Regions from separate parts of the Mesorhizobium sp. M0106 genome, predicted to be linked through region 2. Evidence: riboswitches for the same ligand, from Rfam matches in the RefSeq annotation. Region 2 holds a riboswitch; the other holds the start of a gene.
What was found. A riboswitch is a leader RNA that binds a small molecule or an ion and turns the genes downstream of it on or off. The one in region 2 is predicted to bind cobalamin.
Positions count from the first base shown of each region.

Region 1 (8,846 bases), on a different contig from region 2:
TGCGCCTTGACGGACTTCGATAAAACCTTCCGCGGTCAGTTGCTCATAGGCGACCGTCACCGTCGTTCGCGAAACCCCAAGGTCATTTGCCAGGCCGCGGGAGGACGGCAGCTGACTACCGGTTTCATAGACGCCGCCGAGGATTTGCTCGCGAAGAGCCTCGTAGATCTGGCGTGCACCCATCGCGTGCGAGCGACCTGCAGAACCGGCACTTGAAGACTGGACCATTTCATTCATTGCTAACTGGATATTTCACATTGGCCAGTTTGCCGTCAATCTTTCGGAAACCTAAGAAAGATCTAGAGGCCGAATGACCCGCTCCTATCAATCCGAAACCGATGCTCTCACGCGGTCGCTCCACGACACCGGTCCCGGATTCGCCACTCGGGCGATCCATCATGGCTACGATCCGGCCGGCTTTTCCAATGCCGTTCAGCCGCCAGTCTTCTTGACCTCGACCTATGGATTCGAAAGCGTGGCAGCGAACGAGGCCGCCGCCGCGCTTGGCGGAAGGCTCTATGCGCGCGAATACAATCCGACGACGGAGATCCTCGAGCAACGGCTCGCCAATCTGGAAGGAGCCGAGGCAGGTCTGGTCGTTGCCTCGGGGATGGCGGCTTTCGGGACGCTGATCCTGTCGCTCCTGTCCCAAGGCGATGAACTCATCGTCCACAGGACGCTTTATGCGAACACGCTTGCCATGGTCGAACAGGCGGTCCCCCGCTTCGGCATCAAGGTCGTCGCGGTCGACCTGTCCGATCCTCACAATCTCGATGCCGCGATCACCGAGCGGACCCGGCTTGTTTTCTTCGAGACGCCGGTGAATCCGCTGAGCCGCATCCTCGACATCGCTGCCATTGCCGAGCGCGCCCACGCGCGCGGTGTAAAGGTTGCAGTCGACAGCACCTTCGCCTCGCCCGCGCTCCAGCGGCCGCTCGAACATGGGGCAGACCTCGTGCTCCACTCGCTGACCAAATACATCAATGGGCACGGCGATGCCCTTGGTGGGGCGATTCTCGGCGACGCGCAAACGCTCCGCACGCTGCACGAAACGGGCCTGCGCTACATCACCGGCGCAGCGCTCTCGCCCATGTCAGCCTTCCTGATCCTGCGCGGTCTGAAGACGCTCACGCTGCGCATGGAACGGCACAGCGCCACGGCCCTTGCGGTGGCTCAGGCGCTCGAGGCGCACCCGGCGGTGGCATGGGTGAGTTATCCCTTCCTCGACTCGCACCCTGATCAGGTGACGGCGCGAAAGCAGATGTCCCAAGGGTCGGGCATGTTGGCCTTTGGCCTCCACGCTGGGTTCGAGGGCGCGCGGCGGATGATGGACCGGCTCAACCTGATCACCCGGGCTGTCAGCCTCGGCGATGCCGACAGCCTCATCTATCATCCGGCAAGCCTGACCCGTGCTCGTCAGCCGATCCGCAAGGATGCGCATCTGGCCGATGGAGTCGGCGAGGACCTCATGCGTCTCTCGGTGGGTCTTGAAGACGCCGATGACCTAATCGCCGACCTGCGGCGGGCTCTGGACGCCTTGTGATGACCTGTCGTCCGGCCAGTCCTGCGCTCACGCACAAACCTGGAGCCTTGCCATGGCATTCCTGAGCGGTCTTTCCGCGTTTCCCATCACGCCCGCCGATCGTGACGGCCGCGTCGATACCGTTGCTCTGCGCAGGCTGATTGCTCGGCTTTGCGCCGCTCAGGTCGACTCCATCGGTCTTCTCGGCAGCACCGGCACCTACATGTATCTGTCGCGCGAGGAACGGCGACGGACGCTCGCCGAGACCTTGGACGAAATCGCCGGGCGAACGCCGGTCGTGGTGGGTGTGGGCGCGTTGCGCACCGATGAAGCAGTGAGGTTCGCGCAGGACGCCAAGGCCCTTGGAGCTGCCGCGGGGCTGCTTGCCGCCGCCTCCTACACCCCGCTCACTGAGGACGAGGTGTTCGAACATTTCTCGACGGTGGCGTGCGAGAGCGGCCTGCCGATCGTCGTCTACGACAATCCAGGAACGACGCATTTTCATTTCACCCCAGCACTCGTCAGCCGCCTGGCAAAGGTGGGTGGGATTGTCGCTATCAAGAATCCGACAGACAAGGGCGATGCGATCAAGAGCCATCTGGCCGACCAGAGGCGCACTGTGCCGGAAGGGTTCTCGATCGGCTACAGCGGCGACTGGAACGCTGCAGAGGCCCTGATCGCCGGCGCCGACACATGGTACAGCGTCCTCGCCGGCATCCTGCCCGAGGTCTGCGTGAAGATCGTCACGGCGGCGCAACAGGGCGATGCGGCCGAAGCGCGACGGATCGATGCCACGCTTGCGCCGCTCTGGAGCCTCTTCAAGGAGTTCTCGAGCCTTCGCGTCGTCTATGCACTTGCCGAATTGCTCGACATTTGCCGTGCCGACCCCCCGCGTCCCATCCTGCCTCTGCCCTCAGCAGCGAAGCGCCAGATCGCCGCCGCGTTGGAACGCTTGCCATCGGATGTCAACCGGTGAACAGCGAACCCGGCGGCCAGTGAAGGAACCTGTCATGTATGTACCCGCGCATTTCGATGAACCGAGCCGAGAAGTCCTTTACGAACTGATCGAGAACAGCGCACTTGGCATGCTGATAACCCATGGCCGGAGCGGTCTCGACGCCAATCACATCCCCTTCGAACTCGACACGTCACAGGGAGAAAACGGTTCCCTTTATTCCTGCGCGATTAGTACACGTGCCGAAGGAAAGTGCACTTTCTCGCTCGAGTGACTTATTTCAAAGGATGTGATCGCGTTTTGGCACATTCACGGCCCACATGCGGCAGCCGCTAACTCACCACATGGTGAGCAACCAGGAAACCTTCCGGCCTACACTTTCTCCCGGAGCGCGCGTGCTGCAGCAACCATGTTCATGAGGGCAGGGCGGACCTCCTCCCATTTGCGTGTTTTGAGGCCACAGTCCGGGTTTACCCACAGTTGGGCATCGGACAGTCGCTCGCGGGCAAGCATGACGAGATCCGAAATCTCGCCGACTTCCGGGACCCGTGGTGAGTGAATGTCGTAGACTCCGGGCCCGATTTCATTCGGATATTTGGAGCTCGTGAAGGCGTCCAGCAGTTCCATTTTCGAGCGCGACGTCTCAATCGAAATGACATCCGCATCCATTTCAGCGATCGCGTCGATGATCTCGTTGAACTCCGAATAGCACATGTGGGTATGGATTTGAGTCGCGTCCTTTACACCCGTTGAGGCGATCCGGAAGCATTCGACAGCCCAGTCGAGATAGTCTTTCCAGTCAGACTTGCGCAGTGGCAATCCTTCACGAAACGCGGCCTCATCGATCTGGATCATCCTTGCGCCGGACCATTCGAGATCCGTCACTTCGTCGCGGATCGCAAGCGCGATCTGGCGGCATGCCTCGGAGCGGGGTACGTCGTCGCGAACAAAAGACCAGTTGAGAATGGTCACTGGGCCTGTGAGCATTCCCTTCACAGGGTTTTCCGTAAGCGACTGGGCGAATTGCCACCAGCGCAGCGTCATCGGATTGGGCCTCCATACGTCGCCGAAGATGATGGGGGGGCGCACGTAACGCGACCCATAGCTCTGCACCCAGGCATGCTGAGTGAAGGCGAAGCCGGACAGCTGCTCGCCGAAATGCTGTACCATGTCGTTTCGTTCGAACTCACCGTGCACCAGCACGTCCAGCCCGATCTCTTCCTGCCAGCGAATTGCAGCCTCGATCTCCTTCTTCAGGAAGGTCTCGTAGTCGACATAGCTCAGCTGGTCCTTCGCATGAGCGGCCCGCGCCCTGCGTACCTGCGGCGTCTGCGGGAAGGACCCGATGGTCGTCGTCGGGAACGGCGGCAGCCCGAGCGTGCCGGCCTGGACTCTGGAGCGCTCGGCAAAAGCGCTCTCTCGTCGCTTCATGCTGTCGTCAATGCTGGCGATCCGCCCCTCAACCAGCGGGTCATGGATCTTCGTGGATGTCACGCGAGTGGCGGCAGCCTCGGCAGACGCTTTCAACGCGCCTGCCACCGCATCCCTGCCTTGGGACAGGGCCCGGGCAAGCAACACCAACTCGTCGGTCTTCTGGGCCGCGAAGGCGAGCCACGACCTGATGTCCGCGTCGAGTTCCGTCTCCATGCGGAGGTCGATCGGCACATGCAGCATCGAGCAAGAAGGCGCGATCTCGACGCGGTCCAAGGGCCAGCCGGCGACGATCGGTTTGATGCGGTCGAGAATGGCGGGCAGGTTCGCACGCCAGACGTTGCGGCCATCGATCAAGCCAAGCGAGAGCACCAGATCCTTCGGTGCGAGCCGACCCACCGTTTCCAGCTGCTCGGGAGCGCGCACGAGATCAATATGCAGCCCGGCCAGAGGCAGAGAAACCGCGGTTTCGAGATTGTCTCCCAGCGGCCCGAAATAGGTAGCCAGCATGATCTTCAGCTCGGGCGCGGCTTTCGACAGCTGGCCATAGGCGAATTCGAACGCAGCTCGTTCGTTCGGGTTCAGATCGAGGACAAGCGCTGGCTCATCGATCTGCACCCAGTCGGCTCCAGACAGCTTCAGCCTCTGCAGGAGTTGCTCGTAGACGGGCAGCAGCCGCGGCAGGAGCGCGATGGGATCGAATCCTTCGGCAGGCGATTTCGCCAGCTTGAGGAAGGTGATCGGTCCAAGGATGACGGGGCGTGTGTGAACGCCGAGAGCTTTAGCCTCGATGAAGTAATCGACCGGTTTCGTCGACGAGAGTGCGAACGTCTGATCATCGTTGAGTTCCGGCACAATGTAGTGATAGTTGGTGTCAAACCACTTGGTCATTTCCATCGCGGTTACGCCAGGCCGATGAGCCGCATGCTGGTGACCACCGTGCCCACAATCCTCCGTCTGACCTTGGTTGCCGCGCGCCATTGCGACGTAGATGTCAAGTGGAACCTCGCCGCTATTCCAGCCGTAACGGGATGGAACGGCGCCGACCATGGCTGCGGTGTCGAGCACATGGTCGTAGAGCGAGAAGTCGTTCGACGGGATTTTCGACACGCCGCGATCGTGCTGCTCCTCCCAGCTAGCGGCACGGAGCGCCTTCGCGGTCGTGAGAAGGTCGGCAGCGGACGATTTTCCGGACCAGTAGCTTTCAAGCGCGAATTTCAGTTCTCGCCGACGACCGAAGCGGGGCACGCCGAGCGTTGCTACAGGAATTTGCTGAGAGACAGTCATGCCAGACCCCGATGGTTGGGGCGTCGGTGACAAGGAAGGCGCTAGCAGGCCGGCACGAACGCCAGGCTGCAGCGGCCACCGAGACACCCCGCCCGTGGACGTAATTCGCCGTGGCAGGTCTCCTGGCTCGCGGGGTCATAGCCTCTACCCGTCTTCCCAAGGCTATTCGCCTCAGTGACATGAGTGGGGTTGGCTCGCCGCTAACAGTTGCGGGGGCAGCGCCGGCATCGCACCGGCTTCCCTCTTAGCTCCGCTGCGGCAGCGCCGTACGGAGAACCACGACGCGGGAGACAATTACAGCAGTTCGCTTCTTTGTCAACGCCGCATAAAGAAATGTTTATGTCGTTATGTTAAATTTCCGTTGGCATGTTCCAAAGGTCGCCTCGAAAGCGAAAACTGTGGAAGCCTTGAGCGGCCGGTAAATCAAAGCAATAACGCACAGCGGTCCAGGAGGATAGGAGTTCGTCGGCTGCCGGCGGCAAACTACCGGCAAGCGCCGTGGTGCTGCTTCCCGCATCATGCGAACGCCACCTCGGCGTCGAACTTCGGCTCCGAGCTTCCGACCGCTTCGTTGGTGATCTGCTCGCGACCACATCCGGCTCAATGGCGAGGCTGTTGCCCATGTGGAAACTGTTGGCCGTGATGCCCTCGGTGATACGACACAACGATTTCGGGGGGAGCACCCCGAGGCCCGGCGCAGCGGCCTGTTGCGAAGTGATCGAGGCCAATGTCTCGAACTGCTTGTTCGCAGCCCACCGGCTCAAGGTAACCCGGCTCAAACCACCGGGCCAGCTCAAGTCCTGTCCAAATGAGGCCTGAGCGGCAAATCGTCGTGCACGCGCACGGTTTGGCGTTCGATCTTGTAATGCGTCTTGGGCGGACAATCGCCACGGTGCAGCGCGCAGAAGCGGTTCCCCAATTGGAAGCCGAGGGCGGTGAGGGCAAGCCAGCGCCACGGGAGGGGGACTTGGACCTGTTTGCCCTGCTGGACCACAAGTTCGCGACACAGGGCCTCAAGGAGAAGACCAAGAGTGATTATGCGCGGGACCTCGCCAAATTCATCAAAAGCAGCGGGCAGTCAAAGTTCGGCGCCGATTGACATGGAGATAGCCATCGCGGCGGACCGCCCAGGCGGACCGCAAGCCGGAATACAACCGGGTGCAGGCGGCCAAGCTCGTCCACAAGATGGCGTCGGGCACACACCGGCGATGGGAGAGCGGACCGTGGAGTGCAGGAACTTCACGCCTATCCACGCTCCCGTGGACGTGTCCTGCGGCACATCGGCAGCGATATTGAGGAGGCAGTTGAGCTTCTGGTCGAGCACTCTTACCTGCCACTACCTACGCTTAACGTCATCTCGTACTGAAAACGCACCACGCAAGGTCGAGATGTAACATGCGCCCTTCGCGGATGGTTCTAAGCTTCCTCGGGCGCGGTCAATCTGTGATAACGGTCGCTTGGAACCTCCATCACCGCGACGCGATCAAGGTTGGCGTATCGCGCTCGGTAGTAACCTTCTTCCTCCACTTCGGCGAAACTACACTGGGGAACGTCAAAGGTCGCAGCTTCCAATCCGAAGAAAGTCGTAGCGGTTTCTTCATCCAAGAAGTTCCACTCATCTTCTCCGTCGTCATATGTGACGCGAACATAGGAGGCCATGCGCACGGCTTCCTGATCACCCATCTCTGCGATGATGGCATCGCATTCTTTCTTCAGCTTTCCTGAAACCTCACCTTTATCCCAGTCATCCAAAGCCCGATAGATTTCTGGATGATAATACTCTGGCATCTCCTCTACATCGTCACCGATAAGCTCAATGGTGCGGACATATTGCGGATTTATCAAGAGTATTTTGTTGTCAAGGCTCCAACAATACAGCCATGGCCTGCTTGTGTTATTTCTACGCAGATTATGAAGTTCCTTCAACTGACGTAAAATCGATTCACGCGCCTTTTCATCGATAGGATATTGGCGGCTGCCAATAGTCGTCTTGATTCTGAGCGTGCCGTATCGCGTTTCGGCATCGGCAATTGCAAACGGGCTCGTGCGCCACTCCTCGACATCAATCTTCCAGCCCAGCAGCTCCTCGACCGTGCATTTCAACGTGAGACAAAGGTCCTTGATCTGCTCGACGTTCAACTGCGTTTTGCCTGTTTCCCAACGGGCCACAGTCTGTTGCGTCGTTGCCATCTGCTCTGCCAAATCTTTTTGAGTCATGCCCAGTCGAACCCTAAGCTCTTTCATGTTCATAACTCACCTCGCGTGTTCAACACACGCATTGTGGATGAATTAATCAACACGTCAAGCGTGTTCAAAAATCGCAGCATGTGTTTTTAGGGCGTCTTCGAGGCTCCGGCAGCCGTTCGTGACCACTTGCGCAAGACACAGGGCTGGTACACAGCACGAATGGGCGATCAAAAATTACTGCTGCGATGCTCGTCATCAGCCAAGCTGCCGCCGCACCTTCCACTGGGGTGCCAAGGTTCGAAATGAGTGCAGTCGACCATAGCGAACGGAAGGTCTTGTGCTCAAAAGGAACGAGTGAAGATGTTCTCTTCGCCATTGTGGGAAGCCTCGGGATTGACCGCGGGGCTGGATTTATTTCGCCTCACTCAACCATGGCCTCGCCGTACAAGCCAAGCTGCCACAGTGCGCGCCTGCTAACCCAGAAAACTTGGCGGCCTTACAGGCATGCGCAGGACGCGCGAAGCCGCTCAAATCCCCCAGATGGGTCAGCCATCGAAGACCGGCCTCACTTGCCCGTTGAGCGGCTATACGATAATGCTCCGCGCTAAGCAGGAAGCGCCAAAAATTCGAGCGGCGACTTCATTCTCCTATTCAGGAAGGAACTATGAGGCGGCAGACGCGACCATTCACCGTGGAAGTCAAACAAAAGCGCAATTATCAAAAATCCGCACGTTCCATCTGGGGCAATTTCGACATCGCCGCGGCGATGGCCGAGACAACAAAGGAAGTCGAGCCGTTAAATCGTCAGCTTGTTGACTCTACTGTAGTGGTCCTTGATGCTGAACCGTTGCACGAACCGCGAGTGGAGCATTTCATGGCCAATCCCCTGGAAACCGGGTCAGCAGTAGTTAGCGAACCGGCAGACAAAACGGAAACGCCAAAACCGAAGGCGAGAGCGCGGCGGTCGAGGAAGCCAGAAGCTGAGGCGAGCTCGCCTGCCCGCAAGAACGGCGCCAAGCCGATATCCGCGGCCACTGAAGCACCGCCGTCAGCGCGAACAGGCCGAAAGAGCTACTCCGCGAAGGATCGTGCCCAGAAGCTGGCGCAGATCGAGACCTCGATCGGCGGCGGCGCTACTCTCAAGAGTGCGGTGAAGCAAGCCGGCATCTCGGAACAGACATATTATCTTTGGAAGAAGGCGGCGGCGCCGGCGGCGGACAGTGACGGGCTGAAGGATCTCGTCGCGCTCGAGGAAGAAAACAAGCGGCTAAAGAGCCTGCTTGCCGATCGTCTCCGCAAGGAGAATGCGGAACTGAAGAAAAGGCTCGGGCTGGATTAAGAAGGGTGGGCAGCTGGTTCTTGGCTCCCCACCTACAGCAATACCGCCTGCTCGGCCTCTCGGCGCAGATTCTGCCTTGGCCTTGGGCCGATCTGCTGGATGACCAGCCCGGCCGCCAGCGAGCC
Region 1 is NZ_JAMYUA010000039.1:22,503-31,348, forward strand. It holds gene pdxR (MocR-like pyridoxine biosynthesis transcription factor PdxR) at 1-228, opposite strand, end outside; gene NKJ55_RS27545 (trans-sulfuration enzyme family protein) at 311-1,543, shown strand; gene NKJ55_RS27550 (dihydrodipicolinate synthase family protein) at 1,596-2,498, shown strand; gene NKJ55_RS27555 (FMN-binding negative transcriptional regulator) at 2,533-2,751, shown strand; gene metE (5-methyltetrahydropteroyltriglutamate--homocysteine S-methyltransferase) at 2,850-5,195, opposite strand; cobalamin riboswitch at 5,291-5,491, opposite strand; gene NKJ55_RS27565 (hypothetical protein) at 6,043-6,294, shown strand; gene NKJ55_RS27570 (helix-turn-helix transcriptional regulator) at 6,612-7,445, opposite strand; gene NKJ55_RS27575 (MFS transporter) at 7,507-7,758, opposite strand; gene NKJ55_RS27580 (transposase) at 8,047-8,721, shown strand; gene NKJ55_RS27585 (adenosine kinase) at 8,754-8,846, opposite strand, start outside.
Region 1: another riboswitch for cobalamin. It lies ahead of metE (5-methyltetrahydropteroyltriglutamate--homocysteine S-methyltransferase); the one in region 2 lies ahead of NKJ55_RS11265 (CbtB domain-containing protein).

Region 2 (8,846 bases):
TCGCGGCGGGCGAGGAACCCAAATCTTGAGAGGTCGAGACACCGCGCCTCTGCCTCCCCAGCAACCCTCTCAGAACTCGATGCCCTGCTGCGCCTTCACGCCGGCGGAGAAGTGGTGCTTGGTCACGCCCATCTCGGTGACCAGATCGGCCGCCTCGACCAATACCGGTTTGGCGTTGCGGCCGGTGACGACGACATGCAGGCCTTCGCGACGCGCCTTCAGCGCCGCTACCACCTTTTCGACGTCGAGATAGTCGTAACGCAGCGCGATGTTCAGCTCGTCGAGCACCACGAGGCTGATCGACGGCTTGGCCATCAGCTCCAGCGCTTTCGCCCAGGCAGCCTCGGCCGCCGCGATGTCGCGCTTCAGGTCCTGTGTCTCCCAGGTAAAGCCCTCGCCCATGGCGTGCCAGACGACACGGTCGCCGAAGGCGGCAAAGGCGTCTTTCTCGCCGGTATGCCACTTGCCCTTGATGAACTGAACGACGCCGACGCGCTTGCCATAGCCGAGCATCCTGAGCGCCAGCCCAAAGGCGGCCGTGGTCTTGCCCTTGCCCGGTCCGGTGTTGACGATCAGCAGCCCCTTCTCGACCGTCTTGGCCGCGACCTCGGCGTCCTGCACCGCCTTGCGCTTGGCCATCTTGGCGCGGTGGCGTTCTTCGTCCTTGGGATCGACAGTATCAGCCATGTCATTTCACCTTGAGCGGCAGCCCCGCCACCATCAAAAGCACGGTGCTGGCAACAGCCGCGACATCCTGATTCAACCGACCGGCGGCGTCGCGAAACCGTCTTGCCAGCGCATTGTCCGGCACGATGCCCTGGCCGACCTCGTTGGACACCACGAACCACGGCCCACGCGGCCGCGACAACACATCGGCCAGCCTCCGGCATTCGGCCTCGACATCATGGTCGGCCAGCATATGGTTGGTCAGCCACAGCGTCAGGCAGTCGATCAGCACCGGCTGGCTGTCAGGCAGCGCTCCGATCGCGCCGGCAAGGTCGAGCGGCGCATCGATGGTCGTCCAGCCGGCGCCGCGCCGCGAGCGGTGCAGCGCGATGCGCTGGCGCATCTCCTCGTCATAGGCCTGCGCGGTGGCAATATAGCTCCACGGCGCCGGACAGGCCGTTACCAGCCTCTCGGCATGCGCGCGCATTCCGGAGCGCGCCCCCCCGATGGCCCCGGGGAGTGCCCCGGCAGCGCGGTCAGGCAAAGCTGTCGCGCAGGCTGGTCGCCGTGCCCGTGAAGCGTCCGCGCACCACGCCGACGACCGCGCCGAGCACCAGCCAGAACACCAGATTGGTCAGCGTCACCGCCACCACGAACTGGTGGTGCAGGCCTTCCGGGATCGCCGTTTCGAAGCTATCGGGCTGCGGCGCGCCGACGATATGCGGCGCAACGATCAACGCCACGGCAAGAGCCACCAGCGGCAGCGATCTGCGGAAGACGATAAGGCCGAGACCGGCCGCTGTCGCCAGCACTGTTGCCCACCACCAGATCTGGCGTTGGACAAGGTCGGCCGCCGGCATCGCCGGCAGTTCCGGCGGCAGGCCGAGGCCCGGCGCCAGCGTGAACGCGGCAAAGCCGGCCAGCCCCCAGAACAGGCCCTGGCGCCAATTGCCGATGCCGCCGGCGAATTCCGAAACCGCAACCAGGACCAGCGCAAAGCCGATGCCGGTGACGATATTGGCAACGACGCTGAAGCCGAAGCGTTCGAAAACGTCCGCCGGCGCCCAGCCTTCGTCTTCCGCCGGAGCCATTGCTTCAGCCGGTGCCGGCGCGGCGCTGCTCATAGCCGTCGTGCCCGCAGCGTTTTCAGCCGGTGTCGCAGGTGCCGCGGCATGGTCATGGCCGCCGCCGGCCTGTTCGTAGACTTCCGCCTTCAGGATGAGCGGCACCGTGGCATAGGCTTGCATGCAGGCGAGAGCCACGCCGGCCACAAGCCCTGCGATCGCCGCGATGAACACGACGTTGCGAAACAGTGTCATGATGTCAGCCCCTTGTTAGTGGCAGGGAAAGCCCATCGAATGGCGATAGTCGTGCGCGGCATTGTGGACCGCATCGATATGCGAGAAGCCGACAAAGCCCATGACGAAAATGCCGAGGAATGCAGCAAGCGCCAGTTGCATGAGACGCGACTGCGAGGAGGCGGAAGCGCCGAGCGAAACGGAAGCGGTATTCATGTCTTGTCCTTTCGCCCTCCACCCGAGGGCATAGAAGTCAGTTTCCTGTCGCCGGCAGGTCTCCTGGCTCGCGGATCAGCGCCCTTCCCCACCTTCCCGAAGGCGAACCTTCAGTGGCATATGGAGAGGACTACCGCACACAGTTGCGGGGGCAGCCGCGGCATTGGGCAAACAATTTCGCCCGCACCGCATTCCCTCTTGGTTCCAAACGGAACCGACGACATCAGCGACTATAGGCAGAATCGCCGCGCCCGGCAAACCAAATTCCGCCGGATCGTGTGGCGAATGCGCCGCCTCGCCAAGTTCGCAGACCGGCGCCGCGATTGACAATTTTCGCAGCCGGGTGTCGGCTGGCGGTGGGGAGGAAGCCGGCATGCAACCCAGCCCGAACAAGCGATCCCTACAACGGCCTGACGCGGCCCGAGCCGACGCTGCCGTCAAACAGCCTATTGGGACATCGCAGCCTATCAGCGCGATCTCGAGGCCATCTGGTATCGCAACTGGCTGCTCGTCTGCCGCGACGCGAAGCGCTCGCCGATCCGGCCGCCGATATCGACAACATCGTCGCGTTCGGTACCCAGGTGCTGGAGGAGGATGCTGATATCTGCGAGGTCAACCAGATGGGCCTGCGCTCGATGCGCCACAAGGCCGGCGTACTGATGCCCGAGGAATACGACTTGCACCGCTTCCACAACTGGGTGCGCGAGCGCCATGCGGCGCTCACACATCAAAGCGATTTGGGCAGATAGCGCCAGGTGACGAAGCCGCAGGCCACCGCCAGCAGGCCGAGCGTCGCGAAAACAGCGCCCAGTCCGAAAAACGCCAGCACGCCGGCCAAAGGCTTTCCGGCTCTGGCCTAAAGCAGCTCTGATGCCGACCGGCGCCAACACGACGCAAGGCCCTGCTTCTTTTGACGGTGGCAACCGTGATAGTCGTCTTGCCGGGGCTGAACCAAGACAGCGAGACCATGAGCATCGACACGCCGAGCGCAGCCGTTCAGGATCAACCGAAGTCGAAGCGCATCGCCGCTATCGACATTGCACGCGGCATCGCTTTGCTTGCCATGGCGAGCTATCATTTCACCTGGGACCTCGAATTCTTCGGCTACACCGATCCCGGCCTCACCGCCTTCGGCTGGTGGAAAATCTACGCGCGCTGCATCGCCTCGAGCTTCCTGTTCCTGGTCGGCATCAGCCTCTATCTCGCCCATGGCAAGAAAATCCGCTGGACCGGCTTCTGGAAGCGCTTCGCCATGGTTGCCGGGGCAGCGCTCACAATATCGCTGGTCACCCGCATCGCCACGCCCGACGGCTTCATCTTCTTCGGCATATTGCACGAGATCGCGCTCGCCAGCCTGCTCGGCCTGGCGTTCCTGCGCCTCCCGGCGCTACTGACGCTTGCCGTGGCGGCCCTCGCTATTGCCGCGCCTTTCTACCTGCGATCTGAGCTTTTCGATCATCCGGCTTTGTGGTGGGTCGGCCTGTCGGCGACCAACCCGCGCTCCAACGACTACGTTCCACTGCTGCCCTGGTTCGGCGCCGTACTTGCCGGCATCGCGGTTACCAAGCTCGCCACCACCTCCGGCGCGCTGACGCGGCTGTCGGCCTTGGCGCCTGGCCGCTGGGCAAATCCGCTGGTCTTCATCGGCCGGCACAGCCTTGCCTTCTATTTGATCCATCAGCCGGTGCTGATCGGCTCGGTCTGGCTGTTTTCGCAATTCATGCCGGCGCAGGCCGAAACCAGGGAGGTGCGTTTTCTGAAATCCTGCCAGATATCCTGCGAGCAGGCACGCGACACCGAGTTCTGCTCCAGCTATTGTGCCTGCATGCTGGACACTCTCCAGGGCGAAGCCTCGCTTGACCGGCTCTACAGCAACGACCAGTCCCCGGAGTGGAAGGCGCATATTGGCGAGCTCGCCGGCACCTGCACCGCCCAAACCGAGGCGGCGGAACCGGGAACGCGCTAATCGAGGGAGGACAATAATGAGCGACAGTCACCCGAAACCCGTGCAGCAAAATCCTGGGCAGCCGAAGCTGGGGCACATCCCATGGCCGCCGCTGATCTATGTCGCCGCCATCATCGTCAGCGTCGCGCTAGGGCTGTTCTATCCGCTGCCGTGGATCGGCGATCTTCTCGGCGACATCCTGTTCGCCGCCGGCCTTGTGGGGTTGGTGGCGGTTGCCGCGCTCTGGTTCACGGCAATCCGCACCATGATCCGCGCCAAGACGACGCTCAACCCGAACGGCGTGCCTGACCATCTGGTGACCACCGGACCCTTCGCCGTCAGCCGCAACCCGATCTACCTCGCCAACACGCTGCTGCTGGTCAGCCTCGCCTTTGTCACTGGGATCGCCTGGTTCCTGCCGCTGGCAGTCATCGCGGCGTTCCTGACGCAGAAGCTGACGATCGAGAGCGAGGAGAAGGTGCTGACGGCCAAATTCGGCAAGAAATACCGGGACTACGCCAAAAGGGTGCGGCGCTGGATTTGAGCCGAGGCTGACACCGGCTTAGGTGGTGACGCCGAGCTCCACCAGCCGCTCGACACAGGATTCCTCGGCCTGGTCGAGCTCTGCCAGGGTCTCTTCGAGGTCGCGGCGTTTCTGGCGAAGATCCTCGCGCTTTTCCTCGATGCGTTTGATCATCAGCTTGAGCTGGCCTACCTCGCCGGGCGGCTCCCTGTACATCTGGATGATCTCGCGGATCTCGTTGATCGAGAAGCCGAGCCTTTTTCCCCGCATGATCTGGCGGATGAGATGCCGGTCCGACGGACGGAACAGCCGCGTGCGGCCGCGTCTTACCGGCTGCACCAGCCCTTCGTCCTCGTAGAAGCGCAACGTCCGCGTCGACACGTCGAATTCGCGGGTCAGCTCCGTGATCGAATAATATTCCCGCATCGTCACTCCAATGCCCCGGCCACGCCGCGAGTTCCAACTGGCCGGCGCCGCCAGCGCCCAGGCGCGTACCAGAATCGGCGGACAAGGCACCTTTCAAAGCCTCGCATGGCATTTACGTAAAAGTCAATTGAGGTGACGTTCAGCGCACGCCGAACCACCATGTGGCGAGCCCGAGAAAGGCAAAGAAACCGACGACATCGGTGACCGTGGTGACGAAAACCGCCGAAGCCACAGCCGGATCGATCTTGAAGCGGTCGAGCAGCAGCGGGATAAGGATGCCCGCCAGAGCCGCCACGAACATATTGATGATCATCGCAGCCGCAATGATGCCGCCGAGATTGCGATCGTGGAACCAGGCAGCAGCGACGAGGCCGATCAGGATGGCAAAAATGATGCCGTTGATGAAGCCCACCCCGATTTCGCGGCGGATGATGCGGCCGGCATTGTAGATGTCGAGGTCCCTGGTCGCCAGCGCCCGCACCGTGACCGTCATGGTCTGCGAGCCGGCATTGCCGCCCATGCCGGCGACGATCGGCATCAGCACCGCCAGCGCCACGATATGCTCGATGGTGCGGTCGAACAGGCCGATCACCGAGGCCGCCAGGAAAGCCGTCAAAAGATTGACCAGCAGCCACGGCACGCGCGAGCGCGAGGTCGAAAAGATGCTGTCCGAGAGTTCTTCGTCGCCGACGCCGCCCATGCGCAGCAGATCTTCCTCGGCCTCCTGCTGGATGACGTCGACGACGTCGTCGATGGTCAGCACGCCGACCAGCCGCTCGTTCTCGTCGACGACGGCGGCGGACAGAAGATCGTATTGTTCGAATTCGCGTGCCGCCTCCTCCTGGTCCATGGTGGCCGGGATGGCATGCCTGGTCTCATGCATGACCTCTTCGACTTTGACCGAGCGCTTGGTACGCAGGATCTGGTCGAGGTCGATGGCGCCGAGCAGCTTGAAGCTCGGATCGATGACGAAGATCTGGCTGAAACGGTCGGGAAGATTGTTGTCCTCGCGCATGTAGTCGATGGTCTGGCCGATCGTCCAGAACGGCGGCACCGCGACGAACTCGGTCTGCATGCGGCGGCCGGCGGTCTCTTCGGGATAGTCGAGCGAACGCCGCAGCCTGATCCGCTCGGTGAACGGCAGCTGCGACAGGATCTCGTCCTGGTCCTCCTGGTCGAGGTCCTCGAGAATGTAAACGGCGTCGTCGGAATCGAGCTCCTGCACCGCCTGGGCGATCTGCGCATTGGGCAGACTGTCGACGATGTCGCGGCGGATCGCCTCGTCAACCTCGGTCAGCGCGGAAAAATCGAAATCCTTGCCCAGCAATTCGACCAGCGCGCGTCGCTGTTCCGGGTGCAGGGCCTCGAGCAGGTGGCCGAGTTCCGACTGGTGCAGATCGTCGACTTCGCGCTTCAGCGTCAGTGTATCGCGATCGGCGATCGCGGCACCGATCTGGGCGAGGAACGACGACAGGATGACGCCGTCCTCGTCATAGATGTCGGCGCGGCGCTCCTCGGCCGCCCTGGCGCCGGTCATCTGTTCGTCCCTCCCGCCATCGGATTTCCGGATAAGGTGCCTGTCAGGTCTAACGCATGACCCTGACAATCGGAATCGATTTTGCGAAAGGACCATGCACAACGACAAATTGCTACAGCGCCGTTCGCGCGTCCAAACGACGCGGCGCATACCGGATGGTAGGAGGAGAGGACGTTCTACAAACCTGCGGCGCTGCAAACCTTCGCGGCGGCAGGTAAAGGGCAGCGTATCTCCCCGACCCGGTCAACCAGATGGGCAGATCGACACTGATTCAAAACGGCGAGGCCGACAGTGCGAGGGCCTCGCTGGTATTGGACTGGAAGGCTTCCCGATCAGGCGGCGTGGCGCTTGGCCTCAGCCGCATAGCGGTCCAGGAGACCGCTCCAGCCACCCTCGGATTCGAAGGCCTCGCGCATCGCCTCTGCGGTTTCGCCCATGTTCTCCAGAAGCCTGTGCTCGAGTTCCACACGCGTCGCGTTCTCGCCAAGCGCGACAAAGCGGATCTCGACTTCGGTCAGCAATGCCGGATCGTAGCGCCAGCCGGCTCCAATGCGCCAGGCGAGCGTCAGCCTTGACGGCGGATCCCAGGCGAGAACCTCGCCCCAATCGCATTGTGACCCATCCTCGCCGATCTCGTACCAGCGGCCGCCGGCTTTCGGTTCGATCACCGCGGTCGTCAGGGCGGATTTGCCGATCGAGTGCGAAGCCGGCCACCAGCGCCCGAATCCTGTGGTGAACATATCGAATGCCTTGTCGAGCGGCACCTCCACCGTCACCGACTTCCTGACCGGCGCGGGCTTGATCATGGTCGTCATTTCCTGTTCTCCTTGCTGTTGTCGACTTCCCGTTTGAAGGCGTCGAGCGCATCGCCCCACATGCGGTCGAGCCAGGCGCGCATCTCGCCGAGCCCATGCGGGTCGAGATGATAGATGTTGCTGGCACCTTTCGGCTCTGCGCGGACCAGCCGGGCTTCCTTCAAGACCTTGAGGTGCTGCGATACCGCCGGCTGCGAGACCGGAAGCACTCGCGTCAGATCTATGACCGAGCGTGGCCGATCGGCGATGAGCTCGAACACCTTGCGGCGCGTCGGATCGGCCAAGGCCACCATTCCTGCATAATCATAAATCATGACTTATGATAAGCTAAAACTTATGATAAGTCAACCGAGGGCGTGGCGGGCCCGTGTTCAAGCAACCGGCCGGCTCGGCCCCGAGGCTCCGGGGCAATTCCTTCACGCGGGGGCATGGACAGCGATGCGGATGCAAGACTGCTCAGGGAATCGATCCACCGCATGCGGGCCGGCCGGCAAATGTCGACCACCGGGGAAAAGTAAACCTGGCGGCAAGGTTTTTACCTTATCGGTGTATGTGTCTCTCCGGCGAAACGTTAAGAACGGGTAAATTGGTTTGGCCCTAACCACGGAAGCCTCTCGCTACAGGCCCTCCGCCCTATGGCAATCGCGCCTCTCCTTGTTCATGGCGACATACGTTTTAGGCGCATCTGCACTATATCCAGAAGTATTCTATACGTCAGCCTTAATCTATTCTCACAAATTTCTTGTTGGCATTCCGGTGTTGTTTATCGGTGGCGTCTGCTGTACCGCGCTAATCCATGGCCGGCGGCAACCGGTTCGCTACGCACTGGATTTGGTTCAAGGGCGCTGGCGCGGTTGCCTGCTGGTGCTGCTGTTCTTCTTTGCCAGCTTGACCGCGTTCTCTACCTACAAGATCGCCATCCCGTCCGTCGTCCCATACTATGCCGACAACTGGTTGGCCGACGCTGATGAATGGCTGCACGGGATGCCGCCATGGGAGATCGTCCATAAGCTCGACGGCAACAATTGGTCGTTCGTCGTCTTCAACAGCTACGAAGTCATTTGGTTTTACCAGTGGTTCGGCACCATCCTTTTCGTGTCGCTCTGGTCGGACGAGATTGCCCGCATCCGCTATCTCTGCGCAGCAGCGCTGACGTTGTCCGTCCTCGGAACGGTCTTGGCCCTGGCGCTGGCATCGGTCGGACCGGTTTACTACCACCACTTTGTCGGCGTGGATCGCTTCCACGGATTGAATGCGGCCCTGGACAGGCTGGACCACAGTTACATGGTGCGGGAACCCGCGGCATATCTCCTGATGGCTTACCAAAGCGGCCGGCCAAGTCTTGGCGGCGGCATCTCGGCCATGCCAAGCATGCATGTCGCCTTTGCCGCATTGAACGCCTATTTGCTGTCATCGATCA
Region 2 is NZ_JAMYUA010000009.1:111-8,956, forward strand. It holds gene cobO (cob(I)yrinic acid a,c-diamide adenosyltransferase) at 70-687, opposite strand; gene cobU (bifunctional adenosylcobinamide kinase/adenosylcobinamide-phosphate guanylyltransferase) at 689-1,210, opposite strand; gene NKJ55_RS11260 (CbtA family protein) at 1,203-1,985, opposite strand; gene NKJ55_RS11265 (CbtB domain-containing protein) at 2,001-2,180, opposite strand; cobalamin riboswitch at 2,217-2,414, opposite strand; gene NKJ55_RS11270 (SRPBCC family protein) at 2,762-2,929, shown strand; gene NKJ55_RS11275 (heparan-alpha-glucosaminide N-acetyltransferase) at 3,148-4,146, shown strand; gene NKJ55_RS11280 (methyltransferase family protein) at 4,163-4,669, shown strand; gene NKJ55_RS11285 (MerR family transcriptional regulator) at 4,688-5,074, opposite strand; gene mgtE (magnesium transporter) at 5,214-6,611, opposite strand; gene NKJ55_RS11295 (SRPBCC family protein) at 6,944-7,426, opposite strand; gene NKJ55_RS11300 (ArsR/SmtB family transcription factor) at 7,423-7,740, opposite strand; gene NKJ55_RS11305 (phosphatase PAP2 family protein) at 8,087-8,846, shown strand, end outside.